Regions from separate parts of the Sphingopyxis sp. OAS728 genome, predicted to be linked through region 1. Evidence: predicted binding sites of a transcription regulator. Region 1 holds the regulator's gene; the other holds the start of a gene.
The links. Region 1 encodes LexA, which represses DNA repair genes until DNA is damaged. Its sites were predicted from a motif close to GTTCCNCNCTTGTTCT; they were not measured.
Positions count from the first base shown of each region.

Region 2: a site for LexA is predicted at 8,847-8,862, ahead of uvrA (excinuclease ABC subunit UvrA). Genes of this name have one in related genera too.

Region 1 is NZ_JADBDT010000001.1:517,025-527,488, forward strand. Features, by position in the region: gene trpC (indole-3-glycerol phosphate synthase TrpC) at 1-557, shown strand, start outside; gene catB (type B chloramphenicol O-acetyltransferase) at 631-1,269, opposite strand; gene moaC (cyclic pyranopterin monophosphate synthase MoaC) at 1,560-2,030, shown strand; gene glp (gephyrin-like molybdotransferase Glp) at 2,027-3,217, shown strand; gene lexA (transcriptional repressor LexA) at 3,283-3,960, shown strand; gene GGC65_RS02505 (ComEC/Rec2 family competence protein) at 3,914-6,073, opposite strand; gene gltX (glutamate--tRNA ligase) at 6,157-7,599, shown strand; gene GGC65_RS02515 (citrate synthase) at 7,638-8,921, shown strand; gene GGC65_RS02520 (sensor histidine kinase) at 8,980-10,347, opposite strand; gene GGC65_RS02525 (hypothetical protein) at 10,340-10,464, opposite strand, start outside.
Region 2 is NZ_JADBDT010000001.1:105,975-116,438, forward strand. Features, by position in the region: gene GGC65_RS00560 (substrate-binding domain-containing protein) at 168-1,217, opposite strand; gene GGC65_RS00565 (reverse transcriptase domain-containing protein) at 1,547-2,881, shown strand; gene GGC65_RS00570 (hypothetical protein) at 2,887-3,237, shown strand; gene GGC65_RS00575 (putative quinol monooxygenase) at 3,266-3,574, shown strand; gene GGC65_RS00580 (hypothetical protein) at 3,947-4,498, shown strand; gene GGC65_RS00585 (nuclear transport factor 2 family protein) at 4,500-4,928, opposite strand; gene GGC65_RS00590 (hypothetical protein) at 5,081-5,806, opposite strand; gene uvrA (excinuclease ABC subunit UvrA) at 5,944-8,835, opposite strand; gene GGC65_RS23220 (transferrin-binding protein-like solute binding protein) at 8,952-10,464, opposite strand, start outside.

The sequences.
Region 1 (10,464 bases):
CGCGCGCCTATGCCGCCGGCGGGGCGGCTTGCCTGTCCGTCTTGACCGACGCCCCCTATTTTCAGGGGCATGAGGATTATCTGGTTGCCGCGCGCGCCGCCTGCGCCCTGCCCGCGCTCCGCAAGGATTTCATGGTCGACCCCTGGCAGGTCGCCGAAGCGCGCGCGATCGGTGCCGACGCGATCCTGATCATCGTCGCTGCGCTCGAAGATGCCATGATGCGCGAGATCGAGGCGGCGGCCTTCGAACGCGGCATGGATGTGCTCGTCGAGGTGCATGACGAAGCCGAACTCGATCGCGCGCTGACCCAGCTCCAGTCGCGCCTGATCGGCGTCAACAACCGCGACCTTCGCACCTTCGAAACCGACCTCGCGGTCACCGAGCGCCTCGCAAAGCTGGTCCCGCCGGGTACCTTGCTCGTCGGTGAAAGCGGCATCGCGCGCCGCGCCGATTGCGAAAGACTGGCGCAAAGCGGCGTAAAGGCTTTCCTCGTCGGCGAAAGCTTGATGCGTCAGGACGACGTCACGGCGGCAACGAAGGCACTGCTGGAGGGGTGAATTCCGAAGGCAATCGGGTTCGCCTGCCCGGCCCCGGTCCGGGCGCGGGGACGGGCAGACTCACCTGCTCCTGCTAGACCCGTCCGTCGATGACCTTCCGCCAATGGTCATGGAGTCCAGCGGCGCCCGCACTGGTGAGGATCGCCATCGCCTCGCGAAGTTGCTCGTCGGACCAGTTCCACCACGCAAGTTCGAGCAGCCGGGCAATATCCGCATCGTCGAAGCGTTTTCGGATCACCTTCGACGGGTTGCCACCGACGACGGCATAGGGTTCGACGTCGCGGGTGACGAGGGCGCGTGTCCCGATCACGGCGCCGTCGCCGATCTTGACCCCGGGCATGATGATCGCTTCCGATCCGATCCATACATCGTTGCCGATTACGGTGTCGCCTGCCGGCTCGAAGCCGTTGGCCGCACCAGCAAAGGCGGGCACCTCGGGCATCCAGAAAAAGGGGAAGGTACTGATCCAGTCGTTCCGGTGTCCTTGATTTCCCGCCATGATGAAGGCAGCCCCCGATCCGATCGAACAAAAGCTACCGATGATCAGCCTGTCGACGCCCGCATCGGGAAAAAGGAAGCGGGCGCAGTCGTCGAAACTGTGCCCATGGTAATAGCCCGAATAATAGCTGTAGCGGCCGACGACGATGTTCGGGTTCGTAACCTGTCGATCAAGCGTAATGCCCTTGAAGGGGCTTTCGAAGAAGTTTTTCACAAAATCACCATTGAATCCGAGCCATATCGATGGCTCCTGTGACGCGTTTACGCACGCAAACGCTGACCAGCACGCTCCGCGCATGCCGGGATCGAGGCTTCTCGCGTCGAAACGCGAAAGCCGATTCAGATGGTACAGTCTGCAGACTTCATACCGGACTGCATGCGCCAATTGTCTGTATGATTACAAGACCCGCATGCAATCTTGCTGACGGGCCGCTCGGGCTCAAACGAACCAAAACGACCAAAGCGTCTTGCCTTTCCGGCCAGCCATTGCTTGGTTTCGGCGACATGACGAAACCGACTCATCTCGACGAAACGGGCACCGCACATATGGTCGACGTCGGCGCCAAGCCCGCAACCCAGCGCCGCGCGGTCGCCGGCGGCCGCATCAGCATGTCGCCGGGCGCGCTCGAGGCGATCCGCAGCAGCAATGCACCCAAGGGCGACGTACTTTCGACCGCGCGCATTGCCGGCATCATGGCCGCGAAACGCACCGCTGATCTCATCCCGCTTTGCCATCCGCTCGCACTGACCAAGGTCGGCGTCGATTTCGCGTGGGAAGAAGGCGGCATATCGGTCACCGCCACCGCGCAGACGACCGGTCCCACCGGGGTCGAAATGGAAGCGCTCACCGCCGCGTCGGTCGCGCTACTCACGCTTTACGACATGGCCAAGGCGCTCGACCGCGCGATGATCCTCGGTGACATCCGCCTGCTCGAAAAGAGCGGCGGGCGCTCGGGCGACTGGCGCGCCGAATGAGCGGGCTGCTTCCCGTCGAGGAAGCTCAGAGTCGGCTGATTGCGCTACGCGCGCCGCTCGGTAGCGAAAATATTGCTTTTTCCGAGGCGCTTGGCCGCTATCTTTCGGAAGATGTCGTCGCCTTGCGCGATCAGCCCGCTGCACCGCTCTCGGCGATGGATGGCTATGCGATCCGTTTCGACGATCTGCCGGGGCCGTGGACGGTGATCGGCGAAACCGCCGCCGGCGCCCCGCCCGCCCGCCCGATCGGGCCCGGTGAAGCGATGCGTATCTTCACTGGCGCGATGCTCCCTGCCGGCGCCGACACGGTGATCGTTCAGGAAGATGTCGCGCATGACGCCGATATGCTGCGTTTGACCGGCGACGGCCCCGGCACGCGCGGGCGTCATATCCGGTCGCAAGCCGCCGATTTCGCCGCGGGCGACTGCCTGCTGCCTACAGGGACGCGCTTGACCCCGGGCGCGATCGCCGCTGCGGCGATGAGCGGCGCGGGGCAGCTTGCGGTTGGACGCCGCGCCCGCGTCGCTATCCTCACCACCGGTGACGAACTCGTCCAGCCCGGACACCCGCTCGCGCCGGGGCAGATCCCCGACAGCAATGGCGCGATGCTCTCCGCGATGCTCGCCGGCGAGGTCGACGGCCCCGTCCTCCCGCATCATATCCGCGACGACCGTGAGACACTTGCCAAAGTTTTGAAAGAGTTGGCACGACGTCACGACGTCATCGTGACCGTCGGCGGCGCCTCGGTCGGCGATCATGATCATGTCCGCGGCGCGCTCGACGATGCGGGCGGACGACTCGATTTCTGGAAGATCGCGATGCGTCCCGGCAAGCCGCTGATCGCCGGAATGCTCGGCGATGCGATCCTGCTCGGCCTTCCCGGCAACCCCTCGTCGGCCTTCGTCACCGCAACCTTGTTCCTTTTGCCGCTCGTCCGCTATCTGGCGGGCGCGCGCGAGCCGCTACCCGCCGTCCATCGGGCCCCGCTGGCTGCTCCGCTCGCCGAAGGCGGCGGGCGCCGCGACTATCTTCGCGCGCGACTCGAACAGGGCCGCCTGACGCCGATGATCGGGCAGGAGAGCGGTCGCACCCTTCCCCTCGCCTCGGCGAACGCCTTGCTGATCCGCGAGATCGGCGCGCCGCCGCGCAATGTGGGCGATGCTGCGGACTATCTTGTCATCGCTTGACAAGTTCCGCTTTGTTCCACTATCGTTCTCAATATGTCCGGTAATGGCATCATGGAGAACGACCGATGTTGACCGCAAAGCAGCATGAGCTGCTCCACTTCATCCAGGAACGCCTCGATTCGAGCGGCATTTCGCCCTCGTTCGAAGAGATGAAGGAGGCGCTGGGTCTCAAATCGAAATCGGGTATACACCGGTTGATAAGCGCCTTGGAAGAAAGAGGTTTTCTCCGTCGCCTGCCGAACCGCGCCCGCGCGCTCGAAGTGCTGAAGGTGCCCGAGGCAGCGAAGGCCGCACCGGTACGTGAGAATGTCGTGCCGCTGCGCAAGGCTGCTCCTGCCATGCGACCGATCGCGGCGAACGACATCATCGAGGTTCCGCTGCACGGCAAGATTGCCGCCGGCGTGCCGATCGAGGCATTCGAGGATCACAATAATCTCGCTGTCCCCGCCGCGTTGCTCGGCTCGGGCGAACATTATGCGCTCGAAGTGTCGGGCGACTCGATGGTCGAGGCGGGCATCTTCGACGGCGATTATGCGCTGATCCAGAAAGCGAGCACCGCGCGCGAGGGCGATATCGTCGTCGCGCTCGTCGACGGACAGGACGCGACGCTCAAATATTTCCGCCGCGAAGGCCAGATGATCCGCCTCGATCCGGCGAACTCGGCCTATGAGCCGCAGCGCTATCCCGCCGATCGCGTCATCGTGCAGGGCCGCCTGTCGGGATTACTTCGTCGTTACCACTGAGCTGCTGCGGTAGCCGCCACGGATGGCCGTCGCCCGCGCTAAGCGTGGCGACGGCTTCGGGCGTTTCGCCGAGATACAGCGCCAGTCCGCCGGTTTCGGCCAGGCTGTCGCGGTCGATCGTCATCCAGCGCCCCATACACTCGCGCGGTAGCCAGCGGTCGCTGATCACCACATCGGCCGCGGCGCAGGCTGCCGCCATATCGGAGCCCTCGATCCGGTCACGCCCGCGCGAGGCGAGGATAATGTAACGCCGCGCGCCGTCGCCCTGGCTCCATCGACAGAAATCGCGATTACATTCGACATGATCGAGCTCGGCGAGCGCCGAGAGCGGCGTGTCGACGCCCGCCGCCTCGGCCATGCTGTCGCGCACATAATCACCCGCCCGGTCGCGGAGCAGCGCATAGCTGCCATCGGGAAGCACGGCGGCGATATGGCGGCCGTCGCCGGTCACCAGCAGATCTGGGCGCGGCTGTACCAGCAACGCCGCCATTCCGATCGCCAGCGGTACCGCGCCGATACGCCGCCAGCGCGTGTTCCACAGCAACAGCCACAAGCCTCCGTAAACCGACAGCGCGAAGCCCCAGCCCGCGAAGGTCGGCAACATGGCGACGGCACCGGGTGCGTCGGCGACCGCGTGCGCGAGCCCGATCAGCGCGCCGATCGCCTGCTCGGTGATCCACCAGAAGGGCGCACCGAGGCCGACACTGTCGAGCAGCAAGGCCAGCGCCTCGGCGGGCATGATCACGAAAGTGGTCAGCGGGATCGCGACAACATTGGCAAGCGCGCCGTAAAGCCCAGCCTTGTGAAAATGGAATAGCGCGATCGGGGCGAGCGCGACTTCGACGACGAGCCCCGTGAGCAGCAAGCCCGCGATGGCGCGACCGAATCGGAACGGCCACGCTTCGTCGCGCCGAGCCAGAAAGCTTTGCATCGGGCAGCTTTCGTGCAGCGCGATGATCGCCGTGACCGCTGCAAAACTCAGCTGGAAGCTCGGCCCCGCAAGCGATTCGGGCCGCCAGACCAACACGACGAGCGCGCCCGCCGCTACCAGCCGCAAAGTCATCGCCTCGCGCCCCATCAGGAAGGCGATGAGCACGAGCAGCGCCGCGATGAACGAACGCAAAGTCGGCACCTCGGCGCCGGCGAGCAGCGTATAGGCGCCCCCCGCAAGCGCGCCCGCCGCCGCCGCGAGCGGGAGGACATAGCCCGCCAGCGCGAGCCGCCGGCTCAGCGCGAACAGCCGCATCGTCAGCAGCATCGCAAATCCGACCACGGCCGTCACATGCAGCCCGCTGATCGACAGCAGGTGCGCCAATCCGCTCCGCCGCATCGCCTCCTCGTCGGCTTCGCTGATCGCGCCGCGATCGCCCGTCACCAGCGCCGCCGCGATGCCGCCCGCCGATCCCGCAACCTGAGCATGGATATGCGCGCTGAGCCGGCTGCGCAGCGGCGGCGGCGCTGCTCCGGCTCCCGGCGCACGCGAAATATCGCCGAGCACGGTACCAACCGCGCCAATGCGGTCGAACCACGCGCGCTGCGCAAAATCATACCCGCCGGGAAGGCTCGCCGTTGGCGGCGGCATAAGCCGTGCCCTGACGCCGATCGTCTCCCCGTCCGTGAGCCCCTCCCCCTGCTCGCTGCGCAGCGTCAGGCGTACGCGCGGCGGCAAATCGGCGCGACGCTGCGGCAGGGCGATTATGCGAATTTGCCCCTTGGCGGGCAGCGGCTCGGCGCGCTCCACGATCGCAGAAAATTCGGTCACCACCGGCGCCGCCAGCACCGGCGCCGCGACCCATATGGCGCGCGCCCAGATAAGCAAAACGCCCGCCGCCATCATGCCGCATCCAACGACGATCAGCCGCCCCAACCGGCTATTTTGGCCGATGAGCAGCCCCACGCCCACGCCGCCTGCGAGCAGGAACAGCAACCCTGTCCAGTGCGCTTCGGCAGGCAATGCGAACCACGCCGCAATCCCGGCGCCGAGCGCCACAGGCAGCCAGAGCCCGATCCGCTCGCGCTCGGCCTCGAGCCGGGCCTCCAGCGCGTCGCCTGTCCGGTTCCGGATAGTTGCCCAGCGAGCAGCAATGGGCGTTTGAAGCAGCCTTGTCGCCATGCTAGGGGCTCCCCCGATCCCCGCCCAGAAGGGCGGCAAATTGAGTGAAAGAGGCCGCAGTGGCAACCGAAAACCAGACCAAAATGGCAGCAGCGACCCCTGAGGCGACCGGCGCCGACGTGGTGACGCGCTTCGCCCCCTCGCCGACGGGTTTCCTGCATATCGGCGGCGCACGCACCGCGCTCTTCAACTGGCTGTTCGCGCGCCACCATGGCGGCAAATTCCTGCTGCGCATTGAGGACACTGACCGCGCGCGCTCGACCGACGCCGCGATCGACGCGATTCTCGACGGCATGCAGTGGCTCGACCTCGATTGGGACGGCGAGACGGTATTCCAGTTCGCGCGCGCGCCGCGCCATGCCGAGGTCGCAGCCGAATTGCTCGCCAAGGGTGAAGCCTATCGCTGCTATTTGACGCAGGACGAGCTCGCCGCGATGCGCGCCGAGGCACAGGAAAAGCGCCTGCCCTTCCGCGTCCGCAGCCCGTGGCGCGATCGCGACGACGGCGATCCGTCGGTTCCGCACGTTATCCGCCTGCGCGCGCCGCAAGACGGCGCGGTGACGATCACCGACAAGGTCCAGGGCGAGGTCACGGTCCAGAATGCCGAACTCGACGATTTCGTCCTGCTGCGCAGCGATGGCACGCCGACCTATATGCTCAGTGTTGTCGTCGACGATAATGATATGGGCGTGACGCATGTGATCCGCGGCGACGACCATCTCAACAACGCGTTCCGCCAGCTCGCACTGATCCGTTCGATGAACTGGCGCGAGCCCGTTTATGCGCATGTCCCGCTGATCCACGGAGCAGACGGGGCGAAGCTATCGAAGCGCCATGGTGCGCTCGGCGTCGACGCCTATCGCGACGAACTTGGCTATCTGCCCGAGGCGGTGAACAACTACCTCCTCCGCCTTGGCTGGGGCCATGGCGATGACGAGATCATCAGCCGCGCGCAGGCGACCGAATGGTTCGACCTCGCGCATGTCGGCCGTTCGCCGTCGCGTTTCGATTTCAAAAAGCTCGAAAATCTGAACGGCCATTATCTGCGCGAAGCCGATAATGCGCGCCTCGCGGGCCTCGTTGCGCCGCGCGTGGAAAAACTCGTCGGCCGCGCGCTGGACGATGCCGACCGCGACCTGCTGACGCGCGCGATGGAGTCGCTGAAGCCGCGCGCAAAGACGCTCGACGAGATCGCCGATGGCGCCATTTTCCTCTACCAGCCCGACCCGTTGCCGGTGGACGAGAAAGCGGCCGAGGTGCTAAAGGCCTCGCCCGAAGGCCTGCTCGCTGCCGTCACGGAGCGACTGCGCGGGCTGAACGATTGGACGATAGAAGAGCTGGACGCCGCCGTGCGCGCCGAAGCCGAAGCCGCCGAACTGGGGCTCGGTAAACTCGCGCAACCTCTACGCGCGGCATTAACCGGCCGAACCATCTCCCCGGGGATTTTCGACGTGCTGCTCCTGCTCGGACGCGATGTGAGTCTCGCCCGACTTGACGCAGCGCAACATTATCCGGCAGGGGCGTAGCCACTCTCTCTCCCCGCCGTCAGTACAGGGAACAAAATATGACCGACACTGCGAAGATCACCCTCGGCGACAAGACCGTCGACAACCCTGTCCTGTCGGGCACCGTCGGCCCCGACGTCGTCGACATCCGCAAATTCTACGCCCAGACCGGTGCGTTCACCTATGACCCCGGCTTCACCTCGACCGCGAGCTGCGAATCGCAGCTGACCTATATCGACGGTGACGAAGGCGTTCTGCTCCACCGCGGTTACGCGATCGGCGACCTCGCCGAACATTCGAGCTTCATGGAAACCTGCTACCTCCTGCTCAACGGCGAACTGCCGAACGGCGAGGAACTGGCGACGTTCGAAAACACGATCACCCGCCACACGATGCTGCACGAACAGCTCGCAACCTTCTATCGCGGCTTCCGCCGCGACGCGCATCCGATGGCGGTGATGTGCGGCGTCGTCGGCGCCCTCAGCGCGTTCTATCCCGACTCGACCGAAATCCACGACCCGCGCCAGCGGATGATCGCCAGCCACCGCCTGATCGCGAAAATGCCGACGATTGCGGCAATGGCGTATAAATATTCGGTGGGCCAGCCGTTCGTCTATCCCGACAATTCGCTGAGCTACACCGGCAATTTCCTGCGCATGACATTTGGCGTTCCTGCCGAGGAATATGAAGTCAACCCGGTTGTCGAGCGCGCGCTCGACCGCATCTTCATCCTCCACGCCGATCATGAGCAGAATGCGTCGACCTCGACCGTCCGCCTTGCGGGTTCGTCGGGCGCCAACCCCTTCGCGTGCATCGCGGCGGGCATCGCCTGCCTCTGGGGCCCCGCGCATGGCGGCGCAAACGAAGCCGCGCTCAACATGCTGCGCGAAATCGGCCGTCCCGAACGCATCCCCGAATATATCGCGCGTGCGAAGGACAAGGACGATCCGTTCCGCCTGATGGGCTTCGGTCACCGCGTCTATAAAAACTACGATCCCCGCGCGACGGTGATGCAGAAGACCGTGCGCGAGGTGTTCGAAGCGCTCAAGGTCAACGACCCGGTGTTCGAGGTCGCGCTCCAACTTGAGGAAATGGCGCTCAACGACCCCTATTTCATCGACAAGAAGCTGTTCCCGAACGTCGACTTCTATTCGGGCGTGATCCTGTCGGCGATCGGTTTCCCGACGACGATGTTCACCGCGCTCTTCGCCCTCGCCCGCACCGTCGGCTGGGTCGCGCAGTGGAACGAAATGATTTCGGACCCCGCACAGAAGATCGGCCGTCCGCGTCAGCTTTACACGGGCCCGACGCACCGCCCCTATGTGGCGGTCGACAAGCGCTAAGCGGCAAATTCCGTAAGTTTTCGAGCGGCGGTATGGGCAACCATGCCGCCGTTTCGATTCAGCCCTCGCGCGCCGGGACACTCAATGTGAAGCGCGCCCCCTGCCCCGGTGCGCTGTCGACCGTCAGATCACCGTCCATGGCGCGCGCCAGGCGGCGAGCGATATAGAGGCCGAGCCCCGAACCGCCGCTGTCGGTGCGGCCCAGCCGCTCGAACTTCTCGAACACCACTGCCTGCTGCTCGGTATCGATGCCCTGCCCCTGATCGGCAACGGTGACCGTTGCACGATCGCCGTCGCGGTCGACGCGAATCCATATCTGCGAATTCTCGGGCGAATAGCGGATCGCATTGCCGAGCAGGTTGAGCAGCACCTGCAGAACGCGGCGGAATTCGCCGGTGGCCGGCGCCCGGTCATCGGTACGCGGCGCGTCGATACGGATGCCCTTTTCTTCGGCCTTCATGCCGAGCAGGCCGACCGCGCGGCGCGCGAGGTCGCCGAGGTCGATTTCGTCCTGCGCCGCCTTGAACCCTGGTCGCTCGATATTCTGGAGGTCGGCGAGGTCATCGACGAGCCCCAGAAGATGGCGCCCCGCATGCGCGATATCGCCGGCATAGCGCGCATAATCGGCGCGGATCGGGCCGTCGAATTGCCCCGAAATTGTCTCCGCTGTCGCGATGATGCGGCTGAGCGGACCGCGCAGCGCCCCATCGATCCGGCGGCCGAACTGCGGATCGGACAGCGGCAGCGATCCGAACGCCGGGTCGACAAGCGTTGCGCTCGCGATCGTTTCGGCAGGCGGCGGGGCATCGGCGACCACCGCGAGCCCGCGAAAGCCCGTGAAGCGGCCCGTCGCGTCGAACAACGCGTCGCCCGACAGCGTCATCGCCCCGCCTGCCGCCTGCACGCGCTGGCCGTCGAATCGCGATTGTCTGGCAAGTGCGCGGAGCACGGGGAAACGCCCGTCCTCATCGGGTTGCAGCTCGAACAGCTCCGAGAGCGAGCACCCTTCCCACCCGTCCGGCACCGGCGGCGCATCCGCCGTCGTGCGCAAAGCGACGATGCGCAGATGCTGATCGCATTCCCACGCCCAGCTCTGCGGCACCGGGGTGCTGTCGGCGATCGCGGGCACCTGTGGCTGTGTGACGGGGCGCGTGCGCCAGTCGCTGATCTCGAGGCTCGCACCTTCCGCATCGGGTATGATGCGAACGAGCGCGTGGATGTCGCTATGATCATCGGCGGCATACAGCGGGCGACTGATGTCGCGGCTGAGCCGCTGCGCCAGCGTGACGAGCCGCGCGAGATGCGGCAGCGCCAGCGGTTTGTCCAACCCCGCCCCGGCGCGCTGTTGCAGGCGCAGCAGCGGCGCATCGGCGCTGACCAGCGCCCCCGACCGGTCGATCCGGCCCCGGATGATGCGTTCACTCATCGCCGCTCGCATCGGCCACCGCGCGCGCGGGCAGCATCGTCAGCGAGGCCTCGAGCGGCGCCAGCGCGGCATGATCGAGGCGCAGGGGCGCGAGTAGCGAAGGCAAGGCGGCACTTT
Region 2 (10,464 bases), 410 kb from region 1:
TCTCTTAACCGGCCCCCAATTCCGTTCGCCCTGAGCTTGTCGAAGGGCCGTTCTGTCCTGAGGAAAGAAGGACGGTGCTTCGACAAGCTCAGCACGAACGGGGGAGGGGGAGTAAAAAGACGGTGGCCGGATCGGGCGAACCCGCCCGGCCACCAGCGGGAGGAAACTTATTTGAGCTCGGCGCCGTTCAGCGCGGTCATCGCCTTGCCGTTCGAAGCCGCGAGATCGGCGATCGCCTTCGGCGACACGATCAGGCCCTTGGCGCCCAGATAACCGCCTTCGCCCGCGCCCTTCAGGAACTCGGCGACATATTCGGCGAGGCCGGGGACGACGCCGACATGCGCCTTCTTCACATAGATGAACAGCGGACGCGAACCGGGGTAGCTGCCGTCGGCGATCGCGGCATAGGTCGGGGCGACGCCCTGCACCGGAACCGCCTTGATCTTGTCCTTATTGGCATCGAGATAGCTGAAGCCGAAGATGCCGAGGCTGGTCGGGTTCTTGTCGAGCTTCGAGATGATGAGGTTATCATTCTCGCCCTGCTCGACATAATAGGGCGCGCCGCGCAGCGTGGTGCAGGTCGCCTCATGCTTTTCCTTGTCGCTGTCCTTCAGCGCCTTCATCTCCGCATTGGCGTCGCAGCCCTTGCCGAGGATCAGCTCCTTGAACGCGTCGTAAGTGCCGCTGGTCGACGGCGGACCAAAGACCGAGATCGCGACCGCGGGGAGGGCAGGGTTCACATCCTTCCACGTCTTTGCGGTGTTCGGCTTGCCATAGGGGTTGGCCGCGAGCGCCTTGTAGACATCTTCTTCCGACAGCTTGAAGCCCGGGCCGCGCGCCGCTTCGCCCAGCGCGATGCCGTCGATGCCGACCTGGATTTCGACGATCTCCTTCACGCCGTTCGCGGCGCAGGTGTCATATTCCTTCTTCTTGATTCGGCGCGATGCGTTCGCGATGTCGGGTGTGTCGCCGCCGACGCCGGCGCAGAAGCGCTCGAAGCCGCCGCCGGTACCCGTGCTGTCGATCTTCGGCGTCTTGTTGCCCGTCGCTTCGGCGAACTTCTCGCCGACCGCGGTGGCAAAGGGATAGACGGTCGAGGAACCGACCGCGCTGATATAATCGCGCGCGCCGCCGCCCGAAGACGCCTGATCCTGGCACGCGGAAAGCGCCAGCGCGCACGTCGCCGCACCAGCGATAAGGGCAAATTTCTGGAACATCCGGGTAATCCTGTCGGGGGTCGTTACCGAACCAAGCCGCCACCCCCGCGGCGACTCGCTGAGCCGCCAATGGGGGAGTTGTGTGACGTGTATGTGACAGAGGGTGTCATATAAGTGTCACGGGATGGGTGGCGGCTATCAAGAGCTTGACAAACAAGATCAGATTGTCACGAAGGAGAAAGGGCCTGTGAGCAGAACCTTCTGCTGAAGTTTCGCGGCAGTTGAATAGTATGCGAGGATTTCTTGCTACTGGATAAATCGACAATGATGATCCGAATAGGACAATTAATGCGGATTCACCGGAATCGCATGAGAGTGCTCACAGGCCCATGCTAATCGATCTAAAGGCTTGCAAGGATAAGCGTGACCTCGCTCATCTCTTAGGATTTCAGCTCAAAACGATAACTTACCAGATTAACATCGCTCCCGACGCTGAAAAATATAAAAAAATATGCATAAGTAAAAAGAATGGTAATTCAAGAACGGTTTTTTCACCAAATCCTATTCTAAAATCTATACAAAATAGCCTTCTTGAGATCATAACTTCTTGTTATGATCAAATTCATGGTGGAATGAATTATCCGGTAAGCTTCGGTTTTATTCCTAATCTAAACATTTATGACAATGCGAAGCGCCATATAGGAAAACGCTGGGTATTCAATGTCGATATAAAAGACTATTTTGACTCAATAAATTATGGTCGCGTTTGGAGGTATCTGCAAAAGAACAAGAATTTTCTTTTGAATGCTGAAATCGCAACAATGATTTCGCAGATTGTTTGCTTTGACGGTCGCCTTCCACAGGGCGCTCCTACTTCTCCGATGATGGCAAATTTAGTGTCAGGGTCATTGGATTACCGATTGCGATCATTGGCCTCTGAGCACAAGTGCACCTATTCTCGATACGCTGATGATATCACGTTTTCGACAAATTTGCGGGATTTTCCTGAGGAGGTGGCTCGATATGATGAACCTTCCGGGAGTTGGCTGCCGGGTAAGGGTCTCTTGTCCTGCGTAAGTAGAGCTTGGTTTTCACTAAATGATGGTAAGACAAGGATGTCCTATCGTCGCAGTAAGCAAGTGGTGACCGGGCTAATTGTAAATAAAAAGGTGAATGTCGATAGGGAGTATTTCAAACTTGTCCGCGCCAATATACATCATCTCTTAACAGGTCGCCCGGTCATTCTGCAGGAGTTCTGCGATCCGTATGGTGAAAATTGCGATGGCAAGGAAGTCAAGAATAAAAATGGAATGAGTCTTATTGAAGGAAGGATAAATTTTTGCTTTGAGATAAATGATCAAGGCGATGAAAGAACGGATAATGCAAAATTTTTCAAGCCAAGCTCAGTTAGAAAAACGTACAGGGATTTTTTGATTTATAAATATTTTATACACGGAGATAGGCCGATACTAATCACTGAAGGTGAAAGTGATATTGTATATATGGCTGCCTATCTGAAAGCGAGATCTTTGCCATTGGCTAATTTAGTAGATGTATCTCCGCCGGATAATCGCAAAATTTTGATCGATTTCTATCAGTTTCCTAAGAGACCCTCGAAAATTATCGGCATGACAGGCGGTACTTCTGGCGTGGCATTCGCGCTTAAATGGGTTGGGGAGATTTTACCGCGCTTGGGCAAAAATGTTTCACGCCGCAAATTCTAATTCTCTTGGATAACGATGAAGGCCTGAAGCCCGTAACAGAAATGTGCAAAACGGTCTTCTCCAAAGAGTTGTCATTAGACAACAACGCGGACTACGTGGAAATCGATAAGTTCATTAAAATTGTAAAAACTCCTCATATCGGAGGGAAGAAGAAAACTTGCATAGAAGATTTTCTCCCTGATGCGCCTAAGAAGGATTCTGTAAGCGGAAAAACGTATAGTTCTAAGCCGGATTTCGACGCTACAAAGCACTTTGGTAAGATTGTCCTTTCACACCGGATCTATGACCAAAGAGATTCATTGGACTTTTCTAAATTTGACAAAGTGGCAGACAGAATGTCGAAAGCTCTAAGCTAGAGGCAAATTTGCTTTGCGTGGAAATGTCATGATCCTCATCACCGGCCACGTCATCCTCACCCCCGAGCATCGCGAGCGCATGATCGCGCTCGGTGCCGAGCATAGCGCGCGGTCGCGGTCCGAGCCGGGGTGTCTGGCGCATAATTGCCATATCGATGTCGAAAACCCCGACCGGCTGATGTTCGTCGAGGAGTGGGAGAGCGTCGACGCGGTCCGTGCCCATTTCGCGCTGCCCGCCTCGCGCGCCTTCGTCGCCGACATGCGCGCGCGCTCGCCCGAGCCGCCCGCGATCCGGATTTATGCCGCCGAGGATATCACCGCGACGCTGATGGGCTGACCTGACTCCCCTCCCTTCGGGGAGGAGTTGGGGGAGGGCATGTTTCGCGAGCCTCGCGTGGCTGGCCCGCAGACCCTCCCCAAACCCCTCGCGCAGGTGGGAGGGGCTTCGCAAAACCGCTGTCCTACATTATCGCACCATGTCACCGTCGCACCGGCTCTTTGATGTCGTCGATCGTTCGCGCCTCCGCTGCCGCCCGGGCTTAAGGCGACAAAGGAGGCAGTTTCGTGCGCTGCGTCCGTATCCTTTGTCGCTTTAACGGGGACGCCGCCCGCCATCGGCCGGATCGATAAGCCTTTGTATTTCGTGCCGCCCGCTTGCCCGCCGCGCCGCATTTTGCCACAGCGCCGACGGGGCATATCCGGGGGGACTATGAGCGGGCTTGAATTCATCATGTCGCTGTTCGGGCTGATCCTCGGCCTCGCGCTGGCCGAGGGGCTGGGCGGGCTGGCGAAGGCGTTGAAGGCCAGCCACCGCGTCCGCATCGGCTGGCCGACGACCTTGCTCGGCCTGTTCGTCTCGTGCGACGTTGTCACCTTCTGGATGTATGGCTGGACGCTCCGCGACGCGCTGCCGCTGAACTGGGCGGTGATGTTCGGCGGCTTTGTCGTCACCGCCATCTATTATGTCGCCGCCAGCCTCGTCTTCCCCGACGATATCGAGGCGTGGGACGATCTCGACGCCCATTTCGACAAGCACCGGCGCAAGGTGATCGGCGGCATCTTCCTGTGCAATGTCGCGCTGATCGCCGCGACCTTCGCGCTGCTCGGCACCGGCTGGACCGGCGGGCTGCGCGCGGCCGTGGTGACGTGGAGCTTCTTTCCGGTCGCGGCGCTGGCGATCTGGGCCAAGGACCGGCGCATCGTCTGCGCCTGCCTGATCTGGCTGCTCGCGACCTATCCGCTCTCGGCGGTGTGGGCCTGACTCACTGTACCGCGGTGGTCTTGGCGACGACGCGCCACCCGGCATCGGTGCGATAGAGCAGCAGCTGGTCGACGTAGCGGTCGCCGCCGAAATGCAGTTCATAGGTGACCGCGCTCATCGCCGGCGTCGCGTCGCGGCGGTCGAGGACGCGCCCGCTCGCCGCGGGATCGGGCCGCGCCGCCCAGTCGCCGAGCACCTCGGCAAAGCGCTTGCAGCCGATCGGCGTCGCGCCCTTGTCGGCAAGCGTGCAAAATTGCCCGTCGGGCAGGAACAGCGCCCGAAGTGTTTCGACCCGCCCGCTGCGCAGCCCCTCGACATAGGCTTCGAGCGCGGTTTCGGGCGAGGACGGGGTGGGAGCCGCCATCGCGGGTCCCGCCGCGAGCAGGGCCGCAGCGCAGGGAAGGGCAAGGCGTACCGGACCGAGGGGCATCGCATGAAACTCCCGCCGCAAATCAGCCCTGCTTTTTAGCCCGTCCCGCGCGGATTCTCCAGCCTCTGCGGATCGCGCCCCGGACGGCAAAAGGGCCCCGAACCGCGTCCGGGGCCCCCTGTCGATCGGCCTGTCCGATTTGGCCGGTCGGGTCAGCCGCCCGTGGGCGTCGTCGCTGCGGGCTCGGCCGCCGGCGCGGCTTCGGTTGCCGGCGCGGCAGCTGCAGCCGGAGCCGCCACGGCCGCAGGCGTGATCACCGCAACGCCCGCTGCGGGCGCGAGCTGCGCGGTCGGGACGATCACCGCGCCCGCCGGGATCGAATAGGCCAGCGGCTCGTTCGTCCGCGCCATCAGATGCTGGCCGTTCGGGATGATCGCCGACTTGCCGGTGACGAAAGCGCCGAACACGCCGACCGCGATTGCTGCGCCGACCGCGGCGCCGGTGTTGCCCTGACCCTCCTGACGGTGCATGCCCGCCAGCGGCAGGCGGTGGCCGTTGGGCAGCGTCAGTTCGTTGAAGGTGATCTCCATCTTCGCCGACTTGCCGAACGCGCCCTTGCCGGTGCGCCACGTCACCGTGCCCATGCCGCGCGTGCCCTTCGGGATCACGACGACGCCATTGTGCATCACGTCGAACACCGTGTGCATCGGGATCGTGTGTCCCTCGCGCAATTTCTTGCTGTTCGCCTCGGCATCAGGCGTCAGGATCACTTCGGTATAGGACGGCAGCGTCAGGCCGGGTGCCGGCGCCGCGATGGCAACGGCGGGCGCGGCGACGACCGCCGGGACCGCAGCGGGTGCAGCGGCGGTTTCGGCCGCGGGTTCGGCGGCAGCGGCGGGCGCCGCGGCTTCCTGCGCCTGAACCGAGATTGAAAGCATAGCAAAAGAGACCGCAAAAGCGGACGCGCCCCTCAGGTAATTCATCCATTTTCCCCCAAGCCGCAGAGTGCGGCCAAGGGTTATCTGCAAGGGTGTAAGTGACTTGTCAATCGGGTCCGCAAGACAAGGCTGTGCCGTTATTTGAGCAGCGGCGCCAGATACTGCCCGGTGAAGCTGCGCTTTTCTTTGACGACCTGTTCCGGCGTCCCCGCCGCGACGATTTCGCCGCCCTTCACGCCGCCTTCGGGGCCGAGATCGAGGATGTAGTCGGCGGTCTTGATGACGTCGAGATTATGCTCGATCACTACGACGCTGTTACCCTGATCGACGAGCGCCTGCAGCACTTCGAGCAGTTTGCGGACATCCTCGAAATGCAGGCCGGTGGTCGGCTCGTCGAGGATGTAGAGCGTCTGGCCGGTCGAACGGCGCGACAATTCCTTGGCGAGCTTGACGCGCTGCGCCTCGCCCCCCGACAGCGTCGTCGCCTGCTGCCCGACCTTGATATAGCCGAGTCCGACGCGGACGAGCATCGCCATCTTCTCGCGGATCGACGGCACCGCCTTGAAGAACTCCGCCGCATCCTCGACGGTCATGTCGAGCACGTCGGCGATGCTGTGCCCCTTGAACTTCACCTCGAGCGTTTCGCGATTGTAGCGTTTGCCGTGGCACGTCTCGCACGTCACATAGACGTCGGGCAGGAAGTGCATCTCGATCTTGATCAGCCCGTCGCCGGTGCAGGTCTCGCAGCGCCCGCCCTTGACGTTGAAGCTGAAGCGCCCGGGCTTGTACCCGCGCGCCTGGCTTTCGGGCAGCCCCGCAAACCAGTCGCGGATGATCGTGAAGGCGCCCGTGTATGTCGCGGGGTTCGAGCGCGGGGTGCGGCCGATCGGCGACTGGTCGATGTCGATCACCTTGTCGCAATGCTCGAGCCCTTTGAGGCTGTCGTGCGGCCCCGCGATCATGCGCGCGCCATTGAGCACGCGCGCCGCGCTGGCATAGAGTGTGTCGATGATCAGGCTCGACTTGCCGCTGCCCGACAGGCCGGTGACGCAGGTGAAAGTGCCGAGCGGGATCTTCGCGGTGACATTGTTGAGGTTGTTCGCGCGCGCGCCCTTGAGCACGAGGTCGAAGCCATTGCCCTTGCGGCGATGCTTCGGCACCTCGATCTTCTTCGCACCTGTGAGGTAGGCCGCAGTCAGGCTCTTCGTGTTCGCGAGCACCTCGTCGAGCGTGCCCTCGGCGACGATCTCGCCGCCGTGGAGGCCCGCGCCGGGGCCCATGTCGACGACATAATCGGCGTGGCGGATCGCATCCTCGTCATGCTCGACGACGATCACCGTGTTGCCGAGGTCGCGGAGGCGCTTCAGCGTCGCGAGCAGCCGGTCGTTGTCGCGCTGGTGGAGGCCGATGCTCGGTTCGTCGAGGACGTAGAGCACGCCCGACAGGCCGCTGCCGATCTGCGAGGCGAGACGGATGCGCTGGCTCTCGCCGCCCGAGAGCGTGCCCGAGGTGCGGTTGAGGTTGAGATAATCGAGCCCGACATTGTTGAGGAAGCCGAGGCGCTCGTTGATTTCTTTGAGGATCGCCTTGGCGATCTGGCGCTGCGTGTCGTTGAGCTTCTCGTCGAGCGTGCTGAACCAGCCCAGCGCGTCGGCGACCGAGCGCTGCGCCGACATGCTGATGTCCTCGCCCGCGATCTTCACTGCGAGCGGCTCGGGGCGCAGACGCGCGCCGTGGCACGTCTCGCACGGATGCGGCGCCTGATATTTGCTCAGCTCCTCGCGCATCCACGCGCTTTCGGTCTGGAGCAGGCGGCGGTTGAGGTTGCCGATGACGCCCTCGAACGCCTTGTGCGTCGTATAGCTGCGCTTGCCGTCCTTGAAGGTCAGCTCGACCGGCTTGCCGCCGCTGCCGTAGAGGATGATCAGCTGCACCTCGCCCGGCAGGTCCTGCCAGGGCGTCGTGAGGTCGAAACCATAGGCTTTGCCGAGGCTTTCAAGTACCTGCATATAATAGGGCGAGGGCGGGTTCGATTTCGCCCAGGGCACGATCGCGCCCTTTTTCAGCGACAGCGCATGGTTGGGGACGACGAGGTCGGGGTCGAACTCCTGCCGCTCGCCGAGCCCGTCGCATGCGGGGCAGGCGCCCTGCGGTGCGTTGAAGCTGAACAGGCGCGGCTCGATCTCGGCGATCGTGAAGCCCGAGACGGGGCAGGCGAATTTCTCCGAGAAGATCAGCCGGTTCGCGGGAATGCCCGCGCCCTTCATCGCGCCGCCGGTGTCTTCTTCCTCGCGCCCTGGTACGGGGCCGTCGGCGAGGTCGACATAGGCGAGACCTTCGGCGAGCTTCAGCGCGGTCTCGAAACTGTCGGCGAGGCGGGTGCCGAGGCCTTCGCGCACCGCGATGCGGTCGATGACGACTTCGATGTCATGCTTATACTTTTTGTCGAGCGCCGGCGCGTCGCCGATCTCGTAGAATTCACCGTCGATGCGGACGCGCGTGAAGCCGTCCTTCTGCCACTGCGCGAGTTCCTTCTTATACTCGCCCTTGCGGCCGCGCACGACGGGGGCGAGCAGATAGGCGCGCGTACCCTCGGGCAGCGCCATCACGCGGTCGACCATGTCGGTGACCGTCTGCGCGCTGATCGGCTCGCCGGTCGCCGGCGAATAGGGAATGCCGACGCGCGCCCACAGCAGGCGCATATAGTCGTAGATCTCGGTCACCGTCGCGACGGTCGAACGCGGATTGCGGCTCGTCGTCTTCTGCTCGATGCTGATCGCCGGCGACAGGCCGTCGATATGCTCGACATCGGGCTTTTGCATCATTTCGAGGAACTGGCGCGCGTAAGCCGACAGGCTCTCGACATAGCGCCGCTGCCCCTCGGCATAGATGGTGTCGAAGGCGAGCGACGATTTGCCGCTGCCCGACAGGCCGGTGATGACGATCAGCGCATCGCGCGGCAGGTCGACGTCGACGCCCTTGAGATTATGCTCGCGCGCACCGCGCACTTTGATGTGGGTGAGACTCATGGGAGAGGTATGTTCCAGATTTGTTCTTTGCGCGCAAGAGGGCGCTGCGACCCCGGAGATGGGATGCAGTCGCCCCTGTTGCAATAGCGTCTGCCGGCGCTCGATGCCCCGCGCTGCTAATCTTTCCGGCCGAGTGTCACGCCGGCAAAGGTCGAATTGTCGACGGATTGCCCCGTGTTACTGTCGAGGTTCAATACGAAGGTCGCGCCATATTCCGCCGCATTGGGTCCGAAGAAATAGCCGTTCAGGAAACCGCTCCCGCCCGATCCGGGGGAGAGGGAGAGCGAAATCTGGTTAGGGCAGGCTCCGGGGCAGGGCGGCGCTCCCGACGAGGCATAGGTGAAATTGCCAAGGTTGGACGTGACGGTTCCCGCCTGGTTGCTGGCGATCAGCGACATGACGAGGCTGCTCACGCCGGTCGCGAAGTTGATGTTGAACTTGCTGGTTCCGGTTAGCTGGGCATCGGCGATGATATTTCCGTGCCGGCCCGCGCCATAGACAATTCCCGAATAGGAGGCGTTGCCCGTCGTCGGAACCTGGAAGCTGGGCGTGCGGCCCCCGAAGAGAGCGAAATGGCGAGCCGTGGTCGCCTGGCCGACCTGGTCTACACCCGTCTCGCTCAGGTCGGCGAAACTGGCGTAGGAAAGCGCGATCTCCGGATTGCCCGCGCCGGGTTTGTAAATGCGCCCGCGATAATCGGAACCCTGATAGACGTCGAAGCGGTCGTCGCTGGCGGCGGCGATGCGGTCGGCCTTCTGAACCACAATAGACAGGGGAATCCCAGCCATGTTTCCGGTCGATTTCGTCTGGAAAATATAGGAGCCTGCAACTGGGTCATAAGTGACTTCGATATTGCTGTCGGTTCCTGACGCGTCGCTTGGCGACACGTTCGGGCGAATATAATATTGCCCGCTCATACCGTTGAGGACCGTCGTTGTTGTCAGGTCGAGGAGCTTTGTCTGCGACGCGCTGACGTCCGCGCCGCGCGCGCCGTAAAGCGCGCCGACGAGAATCGAGCCGTCGCTGGCGGTCGTATTCACGGCGGCGCCGACTTCCTCGGCTGCAGGGCCGAAGAACTTCCCGGCGAGCGTCCCGGAATAGTCCTTGGTCCCGTCCATCGTGAAAGTGCCTGAAAACGCGTTTGCCGCGGCGGCGATGGTCGCCGTTCCGGTCCAGCTTCCGGCGTCGATCTGGCTTCCCAGCGGGTCGCCGAATTCGCGGAGCGGGAGGGCCGATGACACGGTATAATTGCCGAGCGTGGTCAAGGCCCCGGTCGCAAAATTGGCCGAGAGAGAACCAAGTCCGGAAACGCTGTTCAGCGCCGATCCCGCCGTACCGACACCGCCCAGAAGCGACACGTTGTACGAAGCCGATCCGGTACGGGGGACCCCGGCTGCGGCGGTGTCGAATCCATAGGCGAACGCGTCGAAGAACATGTCATTGCCTTCGGTTTGGCGTTGAAGTCCGACACGAAGATATTGGGAGTTGGTGAAAAATTCGCCGCGAAGCGAGGATGTCGGAAGCCGGCCATCGGCCGAATAATATATCGTGCCGCCGCTGTTCTCGCGTTTCAGGACGCTGACGAACGACGCTCCGGAGGCGACAGAGGTCAACACCCCGCCATTCAGC